One region of the Mesorhizobium sp. M0663 genome, then DNA from elsewhere that is predicted to be linked to it. Evidence: predicted binding sites of a transcription regulator. Region 1 holds the regulator's gene; each other region holds the start of a gene.
The links. Region 1 encodes LexA, which represses DNA repair genes until DNA is damaged. Its sites were predicted from a motif close to TGTTCNNNNTGTGTTCNG; they were not measured.

Region 1 (5,662 bases):
TTGCTGGCGCAGCTCGGCGGCCGCGCCTTTCAGCAGGATATGCGTCGGGCGCGGCTCGGTACCGCCATGCCGGCCAATGATCTCAGGCAGGATTATGTGCGGGCTGTTGTCAGCACCAACGCCGGCGCGCTCGTGGCGACGCCGTTCGGCATCCAGGACTCCTCGATGCTGAAAATGCTGGCCGATGCCGACGGGCTGATCGTTCGCGCGCCGTTCGCTCCTGCCGCGGCGGCGGGCTCCCCCTGCGACGTGCTGATGCTACGCTGAACCTGCCTCACTCCGAAATCAAGGTCCGGGTCAGCGGATGGTCTGGATCGGCCAAACCGTCGATGATGTTGAAATGATGCCGGTCAGGTTCGACCACCGAGCTGGTCGCGGTACCCAGGCCGATCCAGATGTTGGCCAGCAACGCGCTCTGACGCAGGAATTCGGCGCGCTCGCCGCCGCCGGCCCAGCAGGTCAGGCGGGCCTTGTCCATCGGGCGCAGCAGCACCGGGCTTTCGGCCTGCGCCTCGGCCTCATCGATCGCGATCGTCTCGTTCATGCCGGTGCGCATGATCGGGCGCAAATCATGCACCCCCGAGATCGACACCACGTGACGAACGCGCCGGACCACTTCGGGCGCCAGCGGCGTCGTCGCCGTAACCATCCGGCTAACAAGATGGCCGCCGGCCGAGTGTCCGGTCAGCATCAGCGGCCCTGGGACCATCGCCGCCGCCTTGCCGATCGCCGCGCCGACTTCCTTGACGATGCCGCCAATGCGTATCTGCGGACAGAGCGTGTAGGACGGCATCGCCACCGCATAGCCGCGATCAACAGGGCCAGCGGCAAGATGCGACCAGAAATTCTTGTCGAATGCCATCCAGTAGCCGCCATGAACGAACACCACGAGTCCCTTGGGCTTGATGGCCGGCAGGAAAAGATCGAGCCGGTTGCGTGGGTTGTCGCCATAGGCCATGTCGAGCCGCGCCCTGCCCTCGGTCGAAAGCACGTCGCGGAAAACCCGCGCGGGCTCGATCCAGGCTGCCGGCCAGCGATCGCTGCCGGCTATGTTGGCGCCGTTGGCATAAGCGTTGTCCCAATCGGCAATGTGACGTTCGAACACCCTGCGCCTCCCTGGCAATATGGCCTTGCAACGTAGCCGTGAGCATCGCGCGGCGCGTCGTCGCCAGCCTCACGATTCCAGCTCTCGCATCAATCTCAAGTGACAGCTGCTTTGATGGCGAAGCGCGCATCCTTCCACGCACCGGTGCGCAGGATGTCCTCAAGCAATTTGACGGCCTGCCAGACATCGGCATAGCCGACATAGAGCGGGGTGAAGCCGAAGCGCATGGTCGATGGCGCGCGAAAATCGCCGATCACGCCACGTTCGATCAGCGCGCGCATGACCTGGTAGCCATGCTCATGCATGAATGAGATCTGGCTGCCGCGTTTTTCCCCATCGCGCGTGCTTTCGAGCGTGAGCCCGTAAGTGCCGCACTTTGCCTCGACAAGCTCGATGAACAGATCCGCCAGCGCGATGCTCTTCTTGCGCACCGCCGTCATGTCGACATCGTTCCAGATGTCGAGCGCGCCCTTCAGCGTGCGCATCGACAGGACCGGCTGCGTGCCGCACAGAAACCGGCGGATGCCGGTGCCGGCCGCATAGCCTGGCTCGAAGGCGAAGGGCCGTGCATGGCCCCACCAGCCGGTGAGCGGCTGCTGGATGTCGGAAAGATGCCGCTCAGCCGCATAGATGAAGGCAGGCGCGCCCGGGCCGCCATTCAGATATTTGTAAGTGCAGCCAACGGCAAAATCGGCGTTTGCCTTGTCGAGCTCGACTGGCATCGCGCCGGCGGTGTGGCAGAGATCCCAGACGATCATCGCCCCGGCTTCCTGAGCCCTGCGCGTCAGCGCCGGCATGTCGCGCAGTTCGCCCGACTTGTAGTTGACGTGGTTGACCAGCACCACGGCGGTGCGTTCGTCGATCAGCTCTTCGACGGTCGGCGCGTCGACCCCCGAGAGGCGCAGCAGCGTATCTTTTCGCGTCGAAACCACACCCTCAGCTATGTAGAGGTCCGTCGGAAAACTATCGCCCTCGGCGACGATGACCTGCCGCTCCGGTCGCATGGCCATGGCGGCGTGCAGCAGCTTGTAGATGTTGACCGATGTCGTGTCGCAGACCACCGTCTGGCCGGCCGCGGCACCGATCAGGCGCCCGAGCTGGTCGCCAAGTTCAAGCGGCATGTTGAACCAGCCGGCCGTGTTCCATGCGCGGATGAGATCATGCGACCATTCTTCGGTCGCGGCCTTGTGCAGTTCATCGAAAGCGGCACGTGAAGCAGCTCCTAGCGAATTGCCGTCGAGATAGATCACTCCTTGCGGCAACACAAAGCGGTCGCGCATCGCGCGCAACGGATCCGCGGCATCCATCGCCTTTATGGCCACGAGATCGGGAATTCCTGTCATGATTTGTCTGCTCCCCCAAGATCCAACGCAACGCCGGACACGCATCGACTGTTCTTCCATTACCTGGTTGCGCGCAGCAAGGCTCCACCGGCGAGAAGCAGCCTGACCAGGCGGTGGAAACCGGGACTTAACCCGAGGTTGGCGTTTTGAATTCGTTTCGTTCACGGTGCATTGACCAGACCGCACAGTCGATACGGGTTCAATTCCGTGCCTTTTGCCGACCGACGGCCGATGCCAGTGCCGCCTTCTAGGAGGCCAGAAGGGCGCAAACGAAAGCAGAATCAAGGCGATGAGGCTCGCGGCGGTGAAAATGCGGTACGCCGGTAGGGGACGTCGTTTGTTTCCCGAGCCTTAACGCATTCATTAAACTTTAAACAGTTGCGGAACACAACTGGAACAGATAGTGTTTGTTCTGGGTTTGTTTTTCTGATTCTGTTGGGGGTCGCTATGCTGACACGCAAACAACACGAACTGCTTATGTTCATCCACGAAAGGTTGAAGGAAAGCGGTATCCCGCCTTCATTCGACGAGATGAAGGAAGCGCTCGATCTGGCTTCCAAATCCGGAATCCACCGGCTGATTACGGCGCTGGAGGAGCGCGGCTTCATTCGCCGTTTGCCCAACCGGGCCCGTGCGCTGGAGGTGCTACGCCTGCCTGACTCGATCGCCCCCGGCCTCAATGCGGCACGCAAGTTCTCGCCGAGTGTCATCCAGGGCAGCCTTGGGCAAGGCGCCCCTCGGCAGGGCAAGCCGACATCGTCGCGTGTCCCTGCAGCCGGCAATGACGACGATGTCGTCGCCGCCGTTTCGATCCCGGTAATGGGCCGCATCGCGGCCGGTGTGCCGATCGATGCCATCCAGCACCAGACGCATTCGATTTCGGTGCCGCCGGATATGATCATGGGCGGCGAGCATTATGCGCTCGAGGTCAAAGGCGATTCGATGATCGAGGCTGGCATTTTCGACGGCGACACGGTGATCATCCGCAATGCCGATACGGCGAGCCCCGGTGAGATCGTGGTGGCACTGGTCGACGAGGAGGAAGCGACGCTGAAGCGGTTCCGCCGCAAGGGCGCCTCGATCGCCCTGGAAGCCGCCAATCCGGCCTACGAGACGCGCATCTTCGGACCAGACAGGGTCAAGGTGCAGGGCAAGCTCGTCGGACTGATCCGCCGCTACTGAGCTCCGCCCTTGGCGCCGGCTTTGGGGTTGTCGGCCCTGCGGTATGGCGGCAGGCCCCGTGCCGCGCGTGAAAATTTCCGCTGCACGTGCCAGGGCCGGTATGATTTTTCGACCGCGAAACGGATTTCGGCGCGCGTTGCCGCTTGTGGATCGAAGTAGACGGCGGCACTTCCCGCGCGCGCCAGTTGCCGTTTGGTGACGACGAGGACCAGCCGGTCGTAGTAGCAGGGGTTATGGGCGGTGGCGTCGTCGATGACGATCAAGCTGGCAAAGGCGCAGGCTGGCCGCGCAGTATCGCGGTCCTTGGCTTGCGCGATGATCGCGCCGGATGGATGCCTGGCAAGGCAGAGGCCGTCCGTGCAAATGAACGGCATGCCCGGCGGTAGGTCGGCCGGATCGGCAATGTCGAATTGCGGGTCGTTCTTTCCAGGTGTTTCCGGCGCGACGATAGCCTCTGATGTGAGCGCGCGTTTCCAGTTGTCGATGGTGAACTCATTCGGGCGTGCCCGGTTGACCGCGAGTTCACCGCTGCCGATCGGCAGCGCGACCAGCCGTGCGTCCTCCGAGACCAATACGTCGGGTATGCGTGTCTGCGTTGTCGTCAGCAAGCCGGCGAGCGCAAAAGGAAGTGCCGCCAGCCGCAACCAGGTCGTCGCCATGCTGGCAATGACGAGGGCGATCGTCACCAGAAGGACGGATCTCAGCGAAATCAGCCCGACCGCATCGATCGGCGAGCGCTCCGATATCCACCCGGACAGGGCGATCATCGCCGTCAGCCCCTTGCCCATGACATAGAGGAAAGGGCCATCCGCACCGAACGGCATCGCCAGCGCGCTGAGAACGGCGAAGGGCATGACGACCAGTGAGACGATGGGCATGATGGCCAGATTGGCGAACAGGCTGAGCGGCGCCACGCGCTGGAAATGCCATATGGCGAAAAGCGCCGTGGCGCTCCCTGCAATGATCGAGGTCATCGCCAGACCGCACATGCCCAGCAGGACCTTTCGAGTGGCAAAGCGTAGCGGCGACAGCCGCGGCGGCGGCGTGGTGGCCCTGCCGGCGCGGTAATCGGACCAGCCTGCATAGGCGCCGACAAGGGCCGCCGTCGCGGCGAAGGACATCTGGAAACTCGGACCGACCACCTCGTGCGGCGACACCAGGATGACCGCGATGGCCGAGATCGCCAGGTTGCGCATGGTGAGCGCGGCCCGGTCGAACAGCACGGCGATAAGCATCACCGCCAGCATGATGAAGCTGCGTTCGGCCGCCACGACAATGCCGGAAAAGACGAGGTAGGCCGCAATCGAAAAAAGCGCGGCGGCCGCGGCATATTTCTTGACCGGCCGTCGCGATGAGAAATCGGGAAACAGCGCAAAGGCACCCCGCAGCAGCGCCATGATGGTGCCGGCGACCAACGCCATATGCAGCCCCGAGATGGAGATGATGTGGTAGATGCCGGTGCGCCGCATCGCTTCGTTGATCTCCTCGGGAATGCCGGCGCGCACGCCGACGATCAGCGCAGCAGCAATCTCGCCCTCGGCACCGCCGATGCGGCTGCGGATATGGTCGGCGATGGATTCGCGCGCGTCTTCGATCGCGGAAGAAAGCTGCGCGCCAAGCGGCATGCTGCCCGACGACACGACTTTCGGATTGCCGAGAAAAAAGCCGCTGCCGCCGATACCGGCGAAATAGCTGTCGAAGGAGAAATCATAGCTGTCGGGCCGCACCGGGCTGGTCGGCGGCAGCAGCCGCACATAGCCGGTGATCTCGGAACCGGCCGTCAGCTCAGCCGGTATCTTCATCGCCGAAACGCGGACCCGTTCCGGCATGTAGCGCAGTGTCGGCCTGGCCGTTGAGATCACATCGATTGTCAGCCTGATGCGGCCGCTCGCCATGGGCTCGTACGATACGACGCGACCCGTCAGCCGCGTTGAGATTTCGGAGCCGAGCATATGCGTTCCGACACGCCATGTCTCGAACTTGGCGGCAAGTACGCCAAGCGCGCAGAGCAGCGCCACCATGAAGCACAGGC
Region 2 (5,662 bases), on a different contig from region 1:
ATCAGATGCGTGGCGGAATGGTTCGCGCGCAGCCTGGAGCGACGCGCGTGGTCCACCTTCAGCTCGACGGTCGCGCCCGTCTTGACCGTGCCGTTAGCCACCTTGCCGAGATGGACGAAAAGCCCATCGGCCTTCTTCTGGGTATCGGATATTTCGATCGAGAACCCGTCGCCCGAAATGACGCCGGTGTCGCCCATCTGGCCACCGGACTCGCCATAGAACGGCGTCTGGTTGACAACCACGGCAACGGCGTCACCTTTGCCGGCGCTGTCGACGGTCTTGCCGCCCCTGACCAGCGCTTGGATGAGGCCTTCCGCCTGCTCGGTCTCATAGCCGAGGAACTCGGTGGCGCCGGCGTTCTCGCGCACCGGAAACCATACCGTCTCGGTCGCCACGTCGCCGGAGCCGGCCCAGCTTTTGCGCGCCTCCGCTTTCTGCCGCTCCATCGCCTCGGTGAAGCCGGCAAGGTTGACCGAGATGTTGCGCTGGCGCAGCGCGTCCTGCGTCAGATCGAGCGGAAAGCCATAGGTGTCGTAGAGCTTGAACGCTGTCTCGCCATCCAGCATGTCGCCGGAGGCCAGCTTTTCCGTCGCCTCCGAAAGCAAGCCCAAGCCGCGCACCAACGTCTTGCGGAAGCGCGTCTCTTCCAGCTTCAGCGTTTCGGTGATCATCTGTTCGCCGCGCACCAGTTCCGGGTAGGCTTGGCCCATCTCGCGGACCAGCGCCGGCACCAGGCGCCACATCAGCGGATCGCGGGCGCCGAGCAATTGCGCATGGCGCATGGCCCGGCGCATGATGCGACGAAGCACGTAGCCGCGTCCTTCGTTGGACGGCAGCACGCCGTCGGCGACCAGGAAGCAGGACGAACGCAAATGGTCGGCGATGACACGGAACGATGCGACTGTGCCCGCATCCGGACCCTTGCCAAGCGCCGACGACGCAGCGTCGATCAGGTGGCGGAACAGGTCGGTTTCGAAGACGCTTTCAACCCCTTGCAGGATGGATGCCATGCGCTCGAGGCCCATGCCTGTGTCGATCGACGGACGCGGCAGGTCGACGCGCTCTTCCTTCGTCACCTGTTCGTACTGCATGAACACCAGGTTCCAGAATTCAAGGAAACGGTCGCCATCCTCCTCGGGGCTGCCGGGAGGGCCGCCCCAGATATGCTCGCCACGGTCGATGAATATCTCCGAACACGGCCCGCAAGGTCCAGTGTCGCCCATTGCCCAGAAATTGTCCGAAGTCGCGATGCGGATGATGCGATCGTCCGAAAGGCCGGCGATCTTCTTCCAGTACGAGGCCGCCTCGTCGTCGGTGTGGTAGACGGTGACCAGCAGCTTGTCCTTCTTCAGCCCGAACTCCCTGGTGATCAGGTTCCAGGCAAGCTCTATGGCCCGCTCCTTGAAATAGTCGCCGAAGGAGAAATTGCCGAGCATCTCGAAGAAGGTCAGGTGGCGCGCGGTGTAGCCGACATTGTCGAGGTCGTTGTGCTTGCCGCCGGCGCGAACACTCTTCTGGGCAGTCGTGGCGCGCGAATACGGCCGCTTCTCCAGACCGGTGAAAACGTTCTTGAACTGCACCATGCCGGCATTGGTGAACATCAGCGTCGGGTCGTTGCGCGGGACCAGCGGGCTTGACGCGACGACCTCGTGACCTTCCTTGCGAAAATAGTCGAGAAATGCCGACCGGATCTCGTTGACGCCACTCATGAATACTGCCTTTTCGAGAGAACCGCCGGCTGCCGGCGGAAAATAGACATGGCCTTTTAGCGGTCGCACCGCAGCCTGTCCAGAAACACCAAATGGGCTCAAATCCCGGCTTTCACCAGCGCCTTGAAATGCGTCTGCCTCGCCGTCAAACGCGAACCGCCGGCCCAGGGCCGGCGGTTCGAAACGCATCGATTACGCAAACTCAAAATCAAAACATCAGATCGAAACCTGGCTGAGGCTCAGCGAGGCGTCGCTTGCCCTACATCACCCCAGCGTCGTCCTCGAAACCGTCGTCGCTGCTTTCGGAGCCGCCGTTCTCAAGGAATTTCTCAGCGATCAGCCCGGCATTCTGCCGCAGCGCCAGCTCGATCTCGCGCGCCGTGTCGGGATTGTCGCGCAGGAACAGTTTTGCGTTTTCGCGGCCCTGGCCAAGACGCTGCGAATTGTAGGAGAACCAGGCGCCCGACTTTTCGACCACGCCCGCCTTGACGCCGAGATCGACCAGCTCGCCGGTCTTGGAGACGCCCTCGCCATACATGATGTCGAACTCGACCACCTTGAAGGGCGGCGCCAGCTTGTTCTTGACGACCTTGACGCGGGTCTGGTTGCCGACGACCTCGTCGCGATCCTTGACCGAGCCGATGCGGCGGATGTCGAGGCGGACCGAGGCATAGAATTTCAACGCATTGCCGCCGGTCGTCGTCTCGGGCGAACCGAACATGACGCCGATCTTCATGCGGATCTGGTTGATGAAGATGACCATGGTGTTGGAGCGCGAGATCGAGGCGGTGAGCTTGCGCAGTGCCTGGCTCATCAGGCGGGCCTGCAGGCCGGGCAGCGAATCGCCCATCTCGCCTTCGATTTCCGCCCGCGGCGTCAACGCCGCCACCGAATCGACCACCAGCACGTCGATGGCGCCGGAGCGCACCAGCGTGTCGCAGATCTCCAGCGCCTGCTCGCCGGTATCGGGCTGCGAGATCAGCAGGTTTTCGAGATCGACGCCGAGCTTGCGGGCATAGACCGGGTCGAGCGCGTGCTCGGCATCGACGAAGGCGCAGATGCCGCCCTTCTTCTGGGCTTCGGCCACCGTGTGCAGCGCCAGCGTCGTCTTGCCCGAGCTTTCCGGCCCGTAGATCTCGACGATGCGGCCGCGCGGCAGGCCGCCGACGCCAAGCGCGATGTCCAGCCCAAGCGAGCCGGTCGGCACCGTTTCGATCTCGACGACCTGCTCGTTCGCGCCGAGCCGCATGATCGAGCCCTTGCCGAAGGCACGCTCGATTTGCGACAGCGCCGCATCCAGAGCCTTTGATTTGTCCACCGCTTTGTCCTCTACAAGCCGCAAAGAATTCTGAGCCATGATACATCACCCCGTGGTCGTCAATGGAGGCCGGACAATCCCGCAATCCTTAAAAGAATGTACCTCATTTGTTCTCATTTGTCAATGAGCACCAAGGGTTTGAAAAATAATGCATATCCCTATTTGTTCTATTTTTGTTTCGCAATTATTGCTTCCGATGTGTCTCGCTTCGCATGCGGCGCCGTTGCCGTCACCAACCGAATCGGACCCGCGATTGCAGGGTTCCGCCCGGCGACCTAGTCTCTCCGGGCAACAGCAAAAGGGCATTTTGACGGCATGATCAAATCCCCGACGATCCTGGCCGTGGGCGGCGCCTATATCGAGCGGCGCGGCCGGGTTGCCGGCGCCTTCGTGCCGGCCGCTTCCAACCCCGGCACGATGCGCGAGCATGTCGGCGGTGCCGTCTTCAACGCCTTGCGCTGTGCGGTGCGACGCGGCGCCTCGGCCTCGCTGCTTTCGGTGCGCGGCGGCGATGCCCTTGGCGACACGGTTTTACGCGCCGTCACCGAGGCCGGCATTGCCGACCTGTCGGCGGTGTTCCTCGACCGAGCAACGCCAAGCCATACGATGCTGATCGATAGCGACGGCGGGCTGATCGCCGGCCTTGCCGACATGGTGCTCTACGAGCTGGCGCTTCCCAAGCAGATCCGCCGCGCCAAGGTGCGGGAAGCGATCGGTTCGGCCGACGCGGTGCTGTGCGACGCCAACCTGCCGTCGACCGCGCTGGGGCGGCTGGCGGCACTCGCCGCCGACAAGCCGGTGTTTGCGCTTGCGGTCTCGCCCAATAAGGCGGCGCGGCTGATGCCGGTGCTCGACCGTCTGGCGCTGGCCTTCATGAACCGGCAGGAGGCCGGCGTGCTCGCCGGCGTCGGCATCGATGCTGACGATCAAGGCATCGTCGACGGCCTAAGACGCGCCGGGCTGAAAAGCGGCGTGATCACCGCCGGCGACGAACCAGTGCTCGGTTTCGACGAATTGAGCGCGTTCTCGATCTCGCCACCACCGCCGCTACAAAAGCGGACCGATACTGCCGGCGCCGGCGACGCATTGGCAGGCGCCACGATCGCTGCCCTGCTGCGCGGCCTGACGCTGCGCGCGGCACTGCGCGAAGGCATTGCCGCAGCTATGCTCGTCGTCGAGAGTGCCGCCTTCACCAGCGCTGGCTTTGCCGAAGCGCTGGCGCTCGTGCCCGAGGCGCGGGACCCGGCATGAAGTGCGGCCCGGAATTGCCGAAGCATGACGCAGCCTATTTGCCGGCGCGCCGTCCTGCCTCGTAGGCGCGGCGCGCCCAGATCGCCATCTCGTCGGGATCGTCGAATGCGCTGTCGGGAACGCTCCAATAGGGCATCGACACGAGCTTGCCGTGGCGCGAGCCGGTATAGGTCCATTGACGGCAGCCGGCCGCTTCGAAATCCGGGGCGCTTTCGGCGTCGGCCTTCAGCATCAATTCGCCACGGATGACGATGGCGACGATGACGCCGTCGAAATAGATGCCCTTGCCGCCGAACAGCTTGCGGATGCTGACCGGGCCGAGGCCTTCGAAAAGCTCTTCTATGCGCTCGTTGTCCATGCGGCGATCATGTCACCCGGATTTCCCCTTGTCATCGACGCAACCGGCACCATCCTGACAAGTTCGGAATCAGTTTCATCGGAGTTTCTCATGCCGCTTCTGCTCAAAGGGTCCTGCCGGTGCAATGCCGTGCGTTTCGAGGTGGAAAGCCATACGCCGGTGCCGTTCATGCTGTGCTACTGCTCGATCTGCCGCAAGCAGCAGGGCGGCGGCGGTTTTGCCATCAATCTCGGCGCCGATTACGAGACGCTGAAAATCCAGGGCAAGCGCCATCTCGGCGTCTACCGCGCCGAGATCGAGGACGACGAGCACCCGCAACGCGAGACCTCGACGGGCGAGCGGAACTTCTGCACGAAATGCGGGACGGCACTCTGGCTCTACGATCCGACCTGGCCGGAGCTGGTGCATCCGTTCGCCTCGGCTGTCGACACAGACCTGCCGAAACCGCCGGAGAAGGTGCATCTGATGCTGAAATACAAGGCGAACTGGGTCGAGCCGGATATCGGCAAGGGCGACAAGGTGTTCGACGTCTACCCGAAGGAGTCGATCGCAGACTGGCACAAGCGAACGGGGATGTGGGTGGATTAGCTATTTGCATAGCGCTGAAGGTTTGACGAATTGAATGGTGCGGACGCTGGCGAATAGTGTGCCCAGGGGATGGGCCGAAACCCTGTTCCGTCGTCATCCTGGGGCGGAGCAAGGAGCGAAGCGACGCGCGCAGACCCCAGGATCCATGCCGCGACTTCGGAGCGCTGGTGAGGTGCAGCGTTCTGCTCCGCTGCACCCTTCGGCTGAGGTTACGGCATGGATCCCAGGGTCTCCGCGACGGAGCTTCGCTCCTGCTTCGCCCAGGGATGACGAAGTTGCGAGCCTCAGCCAATCTCGAACGTGTCGAGAGCTAGCGGTTTCCAATCAGGCTGAGGCGCGTGCTTCGGCCAGTGCCTTCAGATCGGCCGGCTTCAATTCGACCGATTCGCCGCAGCCGCAGGCCGAGCTCTGGTTCGGGTTGCGGAAGGTGAAGCCGGT
Region 3 (5,662 bases), on a different contig from region 1:
GCATGCCCGCCTCGCGCTGCTGGCGCGACAGCGAGGTGAGGCCGCTCAGCGGGTCGACGTTGCGCACCCGCACGATGCCGCCGGTCGCTGTGTGGCCGTCATTGGAGACCTCATAGAGGCGCGCTCCCTCCTGCGTCCCCTTCGCCAGCCGCTTGCGGCCGAACCGGTCGTCCTTCAGTGCGAAATCATGGCCGATCTCCTTGCGGATGCGCACCTGCTCGGCCTCGCCTTTCGGCAATCGCGGTGGCCTGGCTGTGGCCTTTTGGGCGGTTTTGGTGCTCATCGGCTCGGTCCTCCTAGGTTTTGGTCGTCGGGCTCTGGCGAACTTCCAGCCTCATTGCAGCGGGCTCAAATCGCTTCGGCCGGCAGCGTGCGCAGGAAGCGCGCAGCGTGATAGGCGCAGTAGCTTTTCGAAGGCTTTGTGCGCAGCCCGCAGCACAGCATGTCCAAACCGGGGCGGCTGCCGGGGGCGTCGTTTTCCGCATCCTCCTGCGGCGTCGTGTCGAGCGGCGCGCGGCAGCGCTCGAACAGGCAATCGATGAAGCGCATGGCAACGAAATGCGGCTGGCGACCGCCGGCGGCGATCGGGCGCGGCGCCGGCATTTCGAGCGGCGCGCCATCTGACCCGGTGATCCGAGTCGGACCCGGCTGCCAGGCCGGCGGCGCCAGCCTGGCCGACAGCCTTGCCGGGCGGCAGCGTGGCTCGGCCTTCGGAGCCGACTCCGCTTGATCAGCAGTGCTTGATGGCTCAGGCGCCGAATTTCCGAGCCGGCCGCCAGAGCGTCCGCCACACCAGCCTTTGGATCTGGCAAGGCCGATGGCGCGCAGACGGGCGGTGCGGTGGACGATGCCGATGATGGCCGCGCGCGAGGCCGGGCGGCCGCGCAGCGCGGTCAACCGGGTGGCGATCTTCGCGGCCGACAGCCCGCTCATCAGCCAGTTCTCGATTTGTTCCAGTTCCGAGGCGGAATAGCGGGCGCCCATGATGTTTCATTTCCTGCAAAAATGGTTGTGTGCGGCGCCGGCTTCGCCGGCCTCAGGCTCGAAAGCCGGTCAGCCTTCGCGTGGTCTGCTGCGATCGAGCTTCATCTCGGCCGCCTGCCTTGTTGCGCCGGACACTGCCTTGTCCGTCCGCTCGTCGAAGGCGATGACCGTGCCGTCTTCGGTGCGGATGCAGGAAACCGCGGCTTCCGCATTGCCGGCCGGCAGGTAATTCGTGGCCGGAGCCGCGAGGGGAACGGCTCCGGCCGTTCCGGCCGCTTGCGCTGCCGGATCCGAGGCGCGAGCCTCGGGCATCGTCCCGGCCGGGGAGGAGGACAGCCGCGACGAAGGGGAAAGGGTTGGCACATGACTACCTCGGCCGCCGCCTTGGCGCTGAAGGGCGGATTCGAGGACCGAAAGCTGGCGGAGCGACTTGTGCATGACCACATAAGAGCATAACTCAAACCATAATGCAAGCGATTCTTGCATAGACGAAACCGAATCTTGTGCCTCAGATGGAGCCATGGTGAAAACTGCACTGTCGATCAAGGTCGGGGCGGCGATCCGCCGGGCGCGCAAGCAGCGCGGCCTGGTGATGCGCCACATTGCCGAGCACAACGACACCGATGTCGCTGCCGTCGGCAATTGGGAAACCGGGCGCAACCTGCCCAAGACCGAGAACCTTTTGAAGACCGCCGCGTTCCTGCGCGTCGACCCGGTGGCGCTCGGCAAGGGCGAGGTCGTCTTCCTCGAAGATGCCGGGCCGGTTGCCGATGCCGAGATCGTCACCGATTCCGGCCCCCTGCCCGCCGGGCCGATGGACATCCAGCTTCTCGGCACCGCCGTCGGCGGCGACGATGGCGACTTCACCTTCAACGGCCAGCCGGCCGGCTATGTCCAGCGGCCGCCGGGGATCCGGCATCTGCGCAACGTGTTTGCGCTGCACGTGCTGAGCGATTCGATGGTGCCGCGCTACGAGCCCGGCGAGATGATCTATTGCGGCGGCCGCGAAGCGTTGCCCGGCGACCATGTGGTGATCGAGACGCTGCCCGAGGAGAACGAGCAAAACGGCAAGGCTTTCATCAAGAAGCTGGTCAAGCGCACCGCCGCCGAGCTGATCGTCGAACAGTACAACCCGCCCAAGACGCTGTCCTTCAACCGCTACGCCATCAAGAACGTCTTCCGCGTCATCCCGCTCAAGGAATTGCTGGGGTATTGAGGGCTTGTTGCCTTCTCCCCTTGTGGGAGAAGGTGGATCGGCGCACAGCGCCGAGCCGGATGAGGGGTGCTGGAAGGAACGCGGCGGAGGAAATGTAGAAGCGATTTTTATGCACTTACGCCATCAAGGTAGCGATCCGTCCAACACCCCTCATCCGACCGAGCTTCGCTCGGCCACCTTCTCCCACAAGGGGAGAAGGGAAGAGCAGCACGCCCGCCCCCTCAAGCCCGCCTCGACTGCAGCTCTCGACCGTTGAGCAGGCGCGCCTCGGCGCGGGTCCGTTGCCGGTCGTCGATGAAGGCGGCCTGGATCGAGACGGCGGCGCCCGGCAGGCCGTCGGCCCGACAGGCCTTGCAGATCAGGCGCCCCGAAAGTGCGGCCAGCGGCGTCTCCGGCCTCACCCCATGCCGCTTGAGCTCGGCCGGCTTCCACCACCTGTTGCGGCCGCAGTCGATGCATTCGACGGCAATCGAGACAACATCGGCGATCGTCGCTTCCTTGCCTGCCAATGCCATGGTCATCCCCATCGTTGTTCCTGCTTTGTTCGCAACATTATCGGTTTTTGGAGCGGAGTCGAGTCGGTTCCGCTTACATCAACGTGAAAGTTTCACTTGTTCGATTATTTGAGTTATGCTTTTATCTCGAGCAGGCTTGAATCGGCGCGAGCAACAGAACCTCGCCCGCTCCGTCCGGCCGGCAGCAAGGGAATGACGATGGACCCAGCCCAGTTCGCCCATGCTTGCGGCTATAGCGGCGACAGCCCGGCCATGCTTGCCGCTTTCGCGGCCATCCGCCAGGACGGCATCCGCAAGGCACGCCAGGGTCATCGCCAGCGCAAGGCGGCGATCGACCGGATGAAGCCGAGCCGCGCTCTGTTCCTGGCGGCGATCCGCCCGGCGCAGTCGGCCGAGGAGGCACTCGAGGATGCCACCCGCTTCCTGTCGATGTTCCGCAACATGCCGCGCTGGCGGCAGGAAAGGCGCGCCGCCGACCTCGCCCGTGCCAGACAGCAGCGCCTGTTCGCCCGCTTCTTCCGCCGCTACGGCCACCGCCTCTGGGCGCTCGAGGCCACCTGAAGGCGCGCGGGCCTCCCTTGCAAGTCAAAACGGATATTGCGATCGCTGACACCGCGCCGTATGTCTCCGCGCGATGAGCGAGATCGAATTCCGTCGCGCGCAGGCGCCCGACCTGCCGGCGATCGTTGCAATGCTTGCCGACGATGTGCTCGGCGCAGACCGGGAAGACCCGTCCACGCCGCTTGCGCCATCCTATCTCGATGCCTTTAGCGCAATCGATACCGATCCCAACCAGTTGCTGGCCGTCGCCGTCAACGCCGGGCAAGTGGTCGGAACGCTGCAGCTCAGCTTCCTTCCAGGCATTTCGAGAAAAGGCGCCTGGCGCGGCCAGATCGAAGGCGTTCGCGTCGCCCGGCAATGGCGCTCGCGCGGCCTCGGCAAGCTGATGATCGAATGGGCGATTGAAACATGCCGTTCGCGCAATTGCAGCTTCGTCCAGCTCACCACGGACAAAGGTCGACGGGAGGCGCACGCTTTTTACGAGCGCCTCGGCTTCACCGCCAGTCATCTCGGCTACAAGATGGCGCTGTAGCGCTCGGCTGATTGCCGAAGTCGGCGCTGCCCCTCATCCGCCTGCCGGCACCTTCTCCCCGTATAGCGACGGGGAGAAGGGGCTGTCCGCAAACTCGGCACTTTCCTGCAACGTTAGTGATTGGCGAAGCCATCGACGAAAGCGTCCTTCTCCCCGTCACTATACGGGGAGAAGTGCCCGGCAGGGCGATGAGGGGCGGCGCCAACCTGAAGCGATTGCCCCTTCACCTGTCGTCCGCGCTGCTTGACAATCCACCCATAATGTTCTCTTTATGTTCTCATCAAAACTCGAGACAATGCGGCGTTCGAACCGCCGCGGGCGAACGGGCCGGATGGAAGCCAACATCCTCCACGCGGATCTGGATGCCTTCTATGCCTCGGTCGAACAGTTGCTCGACCCGGCCTTGCGCGGCAAGCCGATTGCCGTCGGCGGCGGGGTAGTGCTTGCCGCATCCTATGAAGCCAAGGCGTTCGGCGTGCGCGGCGGTATGCCGGGACGGCGGGCGCGGGAACTCTGCCCGCAACTCATCTTCGTCGGCGGCCATTTCAAGGACTATCAGCGGCTGGGCGATGCGGCAATCAAGGTGCTCGGCGATTTCACGCCGGTGGTCGAGCGGATTTCAATCGACGAGGCCTTTGCCGACGTCGCCGGCTGCACCCATTTGTTCGGCTCGCCGGCCGAGATCGCCGGCAAGATCCGCCGCCGCGTGCGGGCCGAGCTCGGCCTGCCGATCTCGGTCGGCGTAGCCCGCACCAAGCATCTGGCCAAGATCGCGTCACAGGTCGCAAAACCGGACGGGCTGGTGATGGTCGATCCGCGCCGCGAGCTGGAGTTCCTGCACCACCTGCCGGTCGAGCTGATGTGGGGCGTCGGCCCGGTCACCAGGCAGCGGCTGGCCGGCATCGGCGTCAACACCATCGGCGAGCTGGCGAAGACCAATGGTGGGGCGCTTGAGCGCCTGCTCGGGCCGGCGGCGGGAGAGAAACTCAACGCGCTGGCGTGGAACCGCGATCCGCGCAAGCTCGAGACGCAGCGCCGGGCGCGCTCGGCGGGTGCGCAGTCGGCGCTTGGCCGAAAACCGGCCGAGGAGCAGGTCTTCGTGCCCGCTTTGCTGCATCTGGCCGACAGGGTCGCCACAAGATTGCGGGCGAAATCCCGGCCCGGCCGCACGGTGACGGTTCGCGTCCGCTTTGCCGATTTGCGCTCGGTGACGCGCTCGATCACGCTCGACCAGCCGATTTCGGCAACCGCCATGCTGGCCGAGATCGCCGAGGCGCTGGTGCGCAAGGTGCTCATCGACCATCCGCACGAAAAGACAATCTCGCTGCTGGCGATCGCCGTATCGCATCTGGAGCAGCATGCCGGCCTGCAACTGGAACTGCCGCTCGGGCTTGACGACGACCGCCGCCGCCCCGGCACCAGCAAGGGCGCGGCGCGCTGGACCGCGGATCGCGCCGTCGACAAGATCCGCGACCGCTTCGGCTGGGAGGCGGTCGGCTACGCCTCCGTCGCGCTCGGGCTACAGCGGTCGGTTCCCGACGCATTTCGCGAGCTGGCCGAGAAGGAACTGTGAGCCTCGATTACACTTTGGTTGCCAAGTCGCCGGAATGACGTTGAAGGCTGCGCCGTTGTGAATTTATCTTGGGACCAGTTGGTCGTGCACCGGTTTGGGTATCAGCCAGACAGGGTAGCACCCGCTCGCAAATCCTTCCGCCTTCACCTCGAACGACAGGAGATCGGCATGGGACAGAACGCCGGATATTTCGCGCTCATCGTTGCCGGACTGGTGACCAACGCAACGACGCTGGCCAAGCCGCTCACCCCGGACCGGGCGATTCCATCCCTGGGCGATAT

Region 2: recA (recombinase RecA) is a predicted target of LexA. The motif match lies at 3,191-3,208, and genes of this name have one in related genera.
Region 3: dinB (DNA polymerase IV) is a predicted target of LexA. The motif match lies at 4,070-4,087, and genes of this name have one in related genera.

The regions. Positions count from the first base shown of each region.
Region 1 is NZ_JAMYPX010000022.1:88,266-93,927, forward strand. Features, by position in the region: gene NKI54_RS27455 (molybdopterin molybdotransferase MoeA) at 1-267, shown strand, start outside; gene NKI54_RS27460 (hormone-sensitive lipase) at 275-1,105, opposite strand; gene kynU (kynureninase) at 1,201-2,448, opposite strand; gene lexA (transcriptional repressor LexA) at 2,896-3,630, shown strand; gene NKI54_RS27475 (ComEC/Rec2 family competence protein) at 3,624-5,662, opposite strand, start outside.
Region 2 is NZ_JAMYPX010000016.1:136,783-142,444, reverse strand. Features, by position in the region: gene alaS (alanine--tRNA ligase) at 1-1,709, opposite strand, end outside; gene recA (recombinase RecA) at 1,969-3,066, opposite strand; gene NKI54_RS24140 (PfkB family carbohydrate kinase) at 3,343-4,278, shown strand; gene NKI54_RS24135 (TfoX/Sxy family protein) at 4,313-4,636, opposite strand; gene NKI54_RS24130 (GFA family protein) at 4,727-5,224, shown strand; gene sufA (Fe-S cluster assembly scaffold SufA) at 5,549-5,662, opposite strand, start outside.
Region 3 is NZ_JAMYPX010000002.1:443,483-449,144, reverse strand. Features, by position in the region: gene NKI54_RS05390 (DUF6456 domain-containing protein) at 1-283, opposite strand, end outside; gene NKI54_RS05385 (high mobility group family protein) at 349-984, opposite strand; gene NKI54_RS05380 (hypothetical protein) at 1,054-1,296, opposite strand; gene NKI54_RS05375 (XRE family transcriptional regulator) at 1,505-2,200, shown strand; gene NKI54_RS05370 (hypothetical protein) at 2,422-2,727, opposite strand; gene NKI54_RS05365 (hypothetical protein) at 2,908-3,276, shown strand; gene NKI54_RS05360 (GNAT family N-acetyltransferase) at 3,350-3,808, shown strand; gene dinB (DNA polymerase IV) at 4,140-5,381, shown strand; gene NKI54_RS05350 (hypothetical protein) at 5,550-5,662, shown strand, end outside.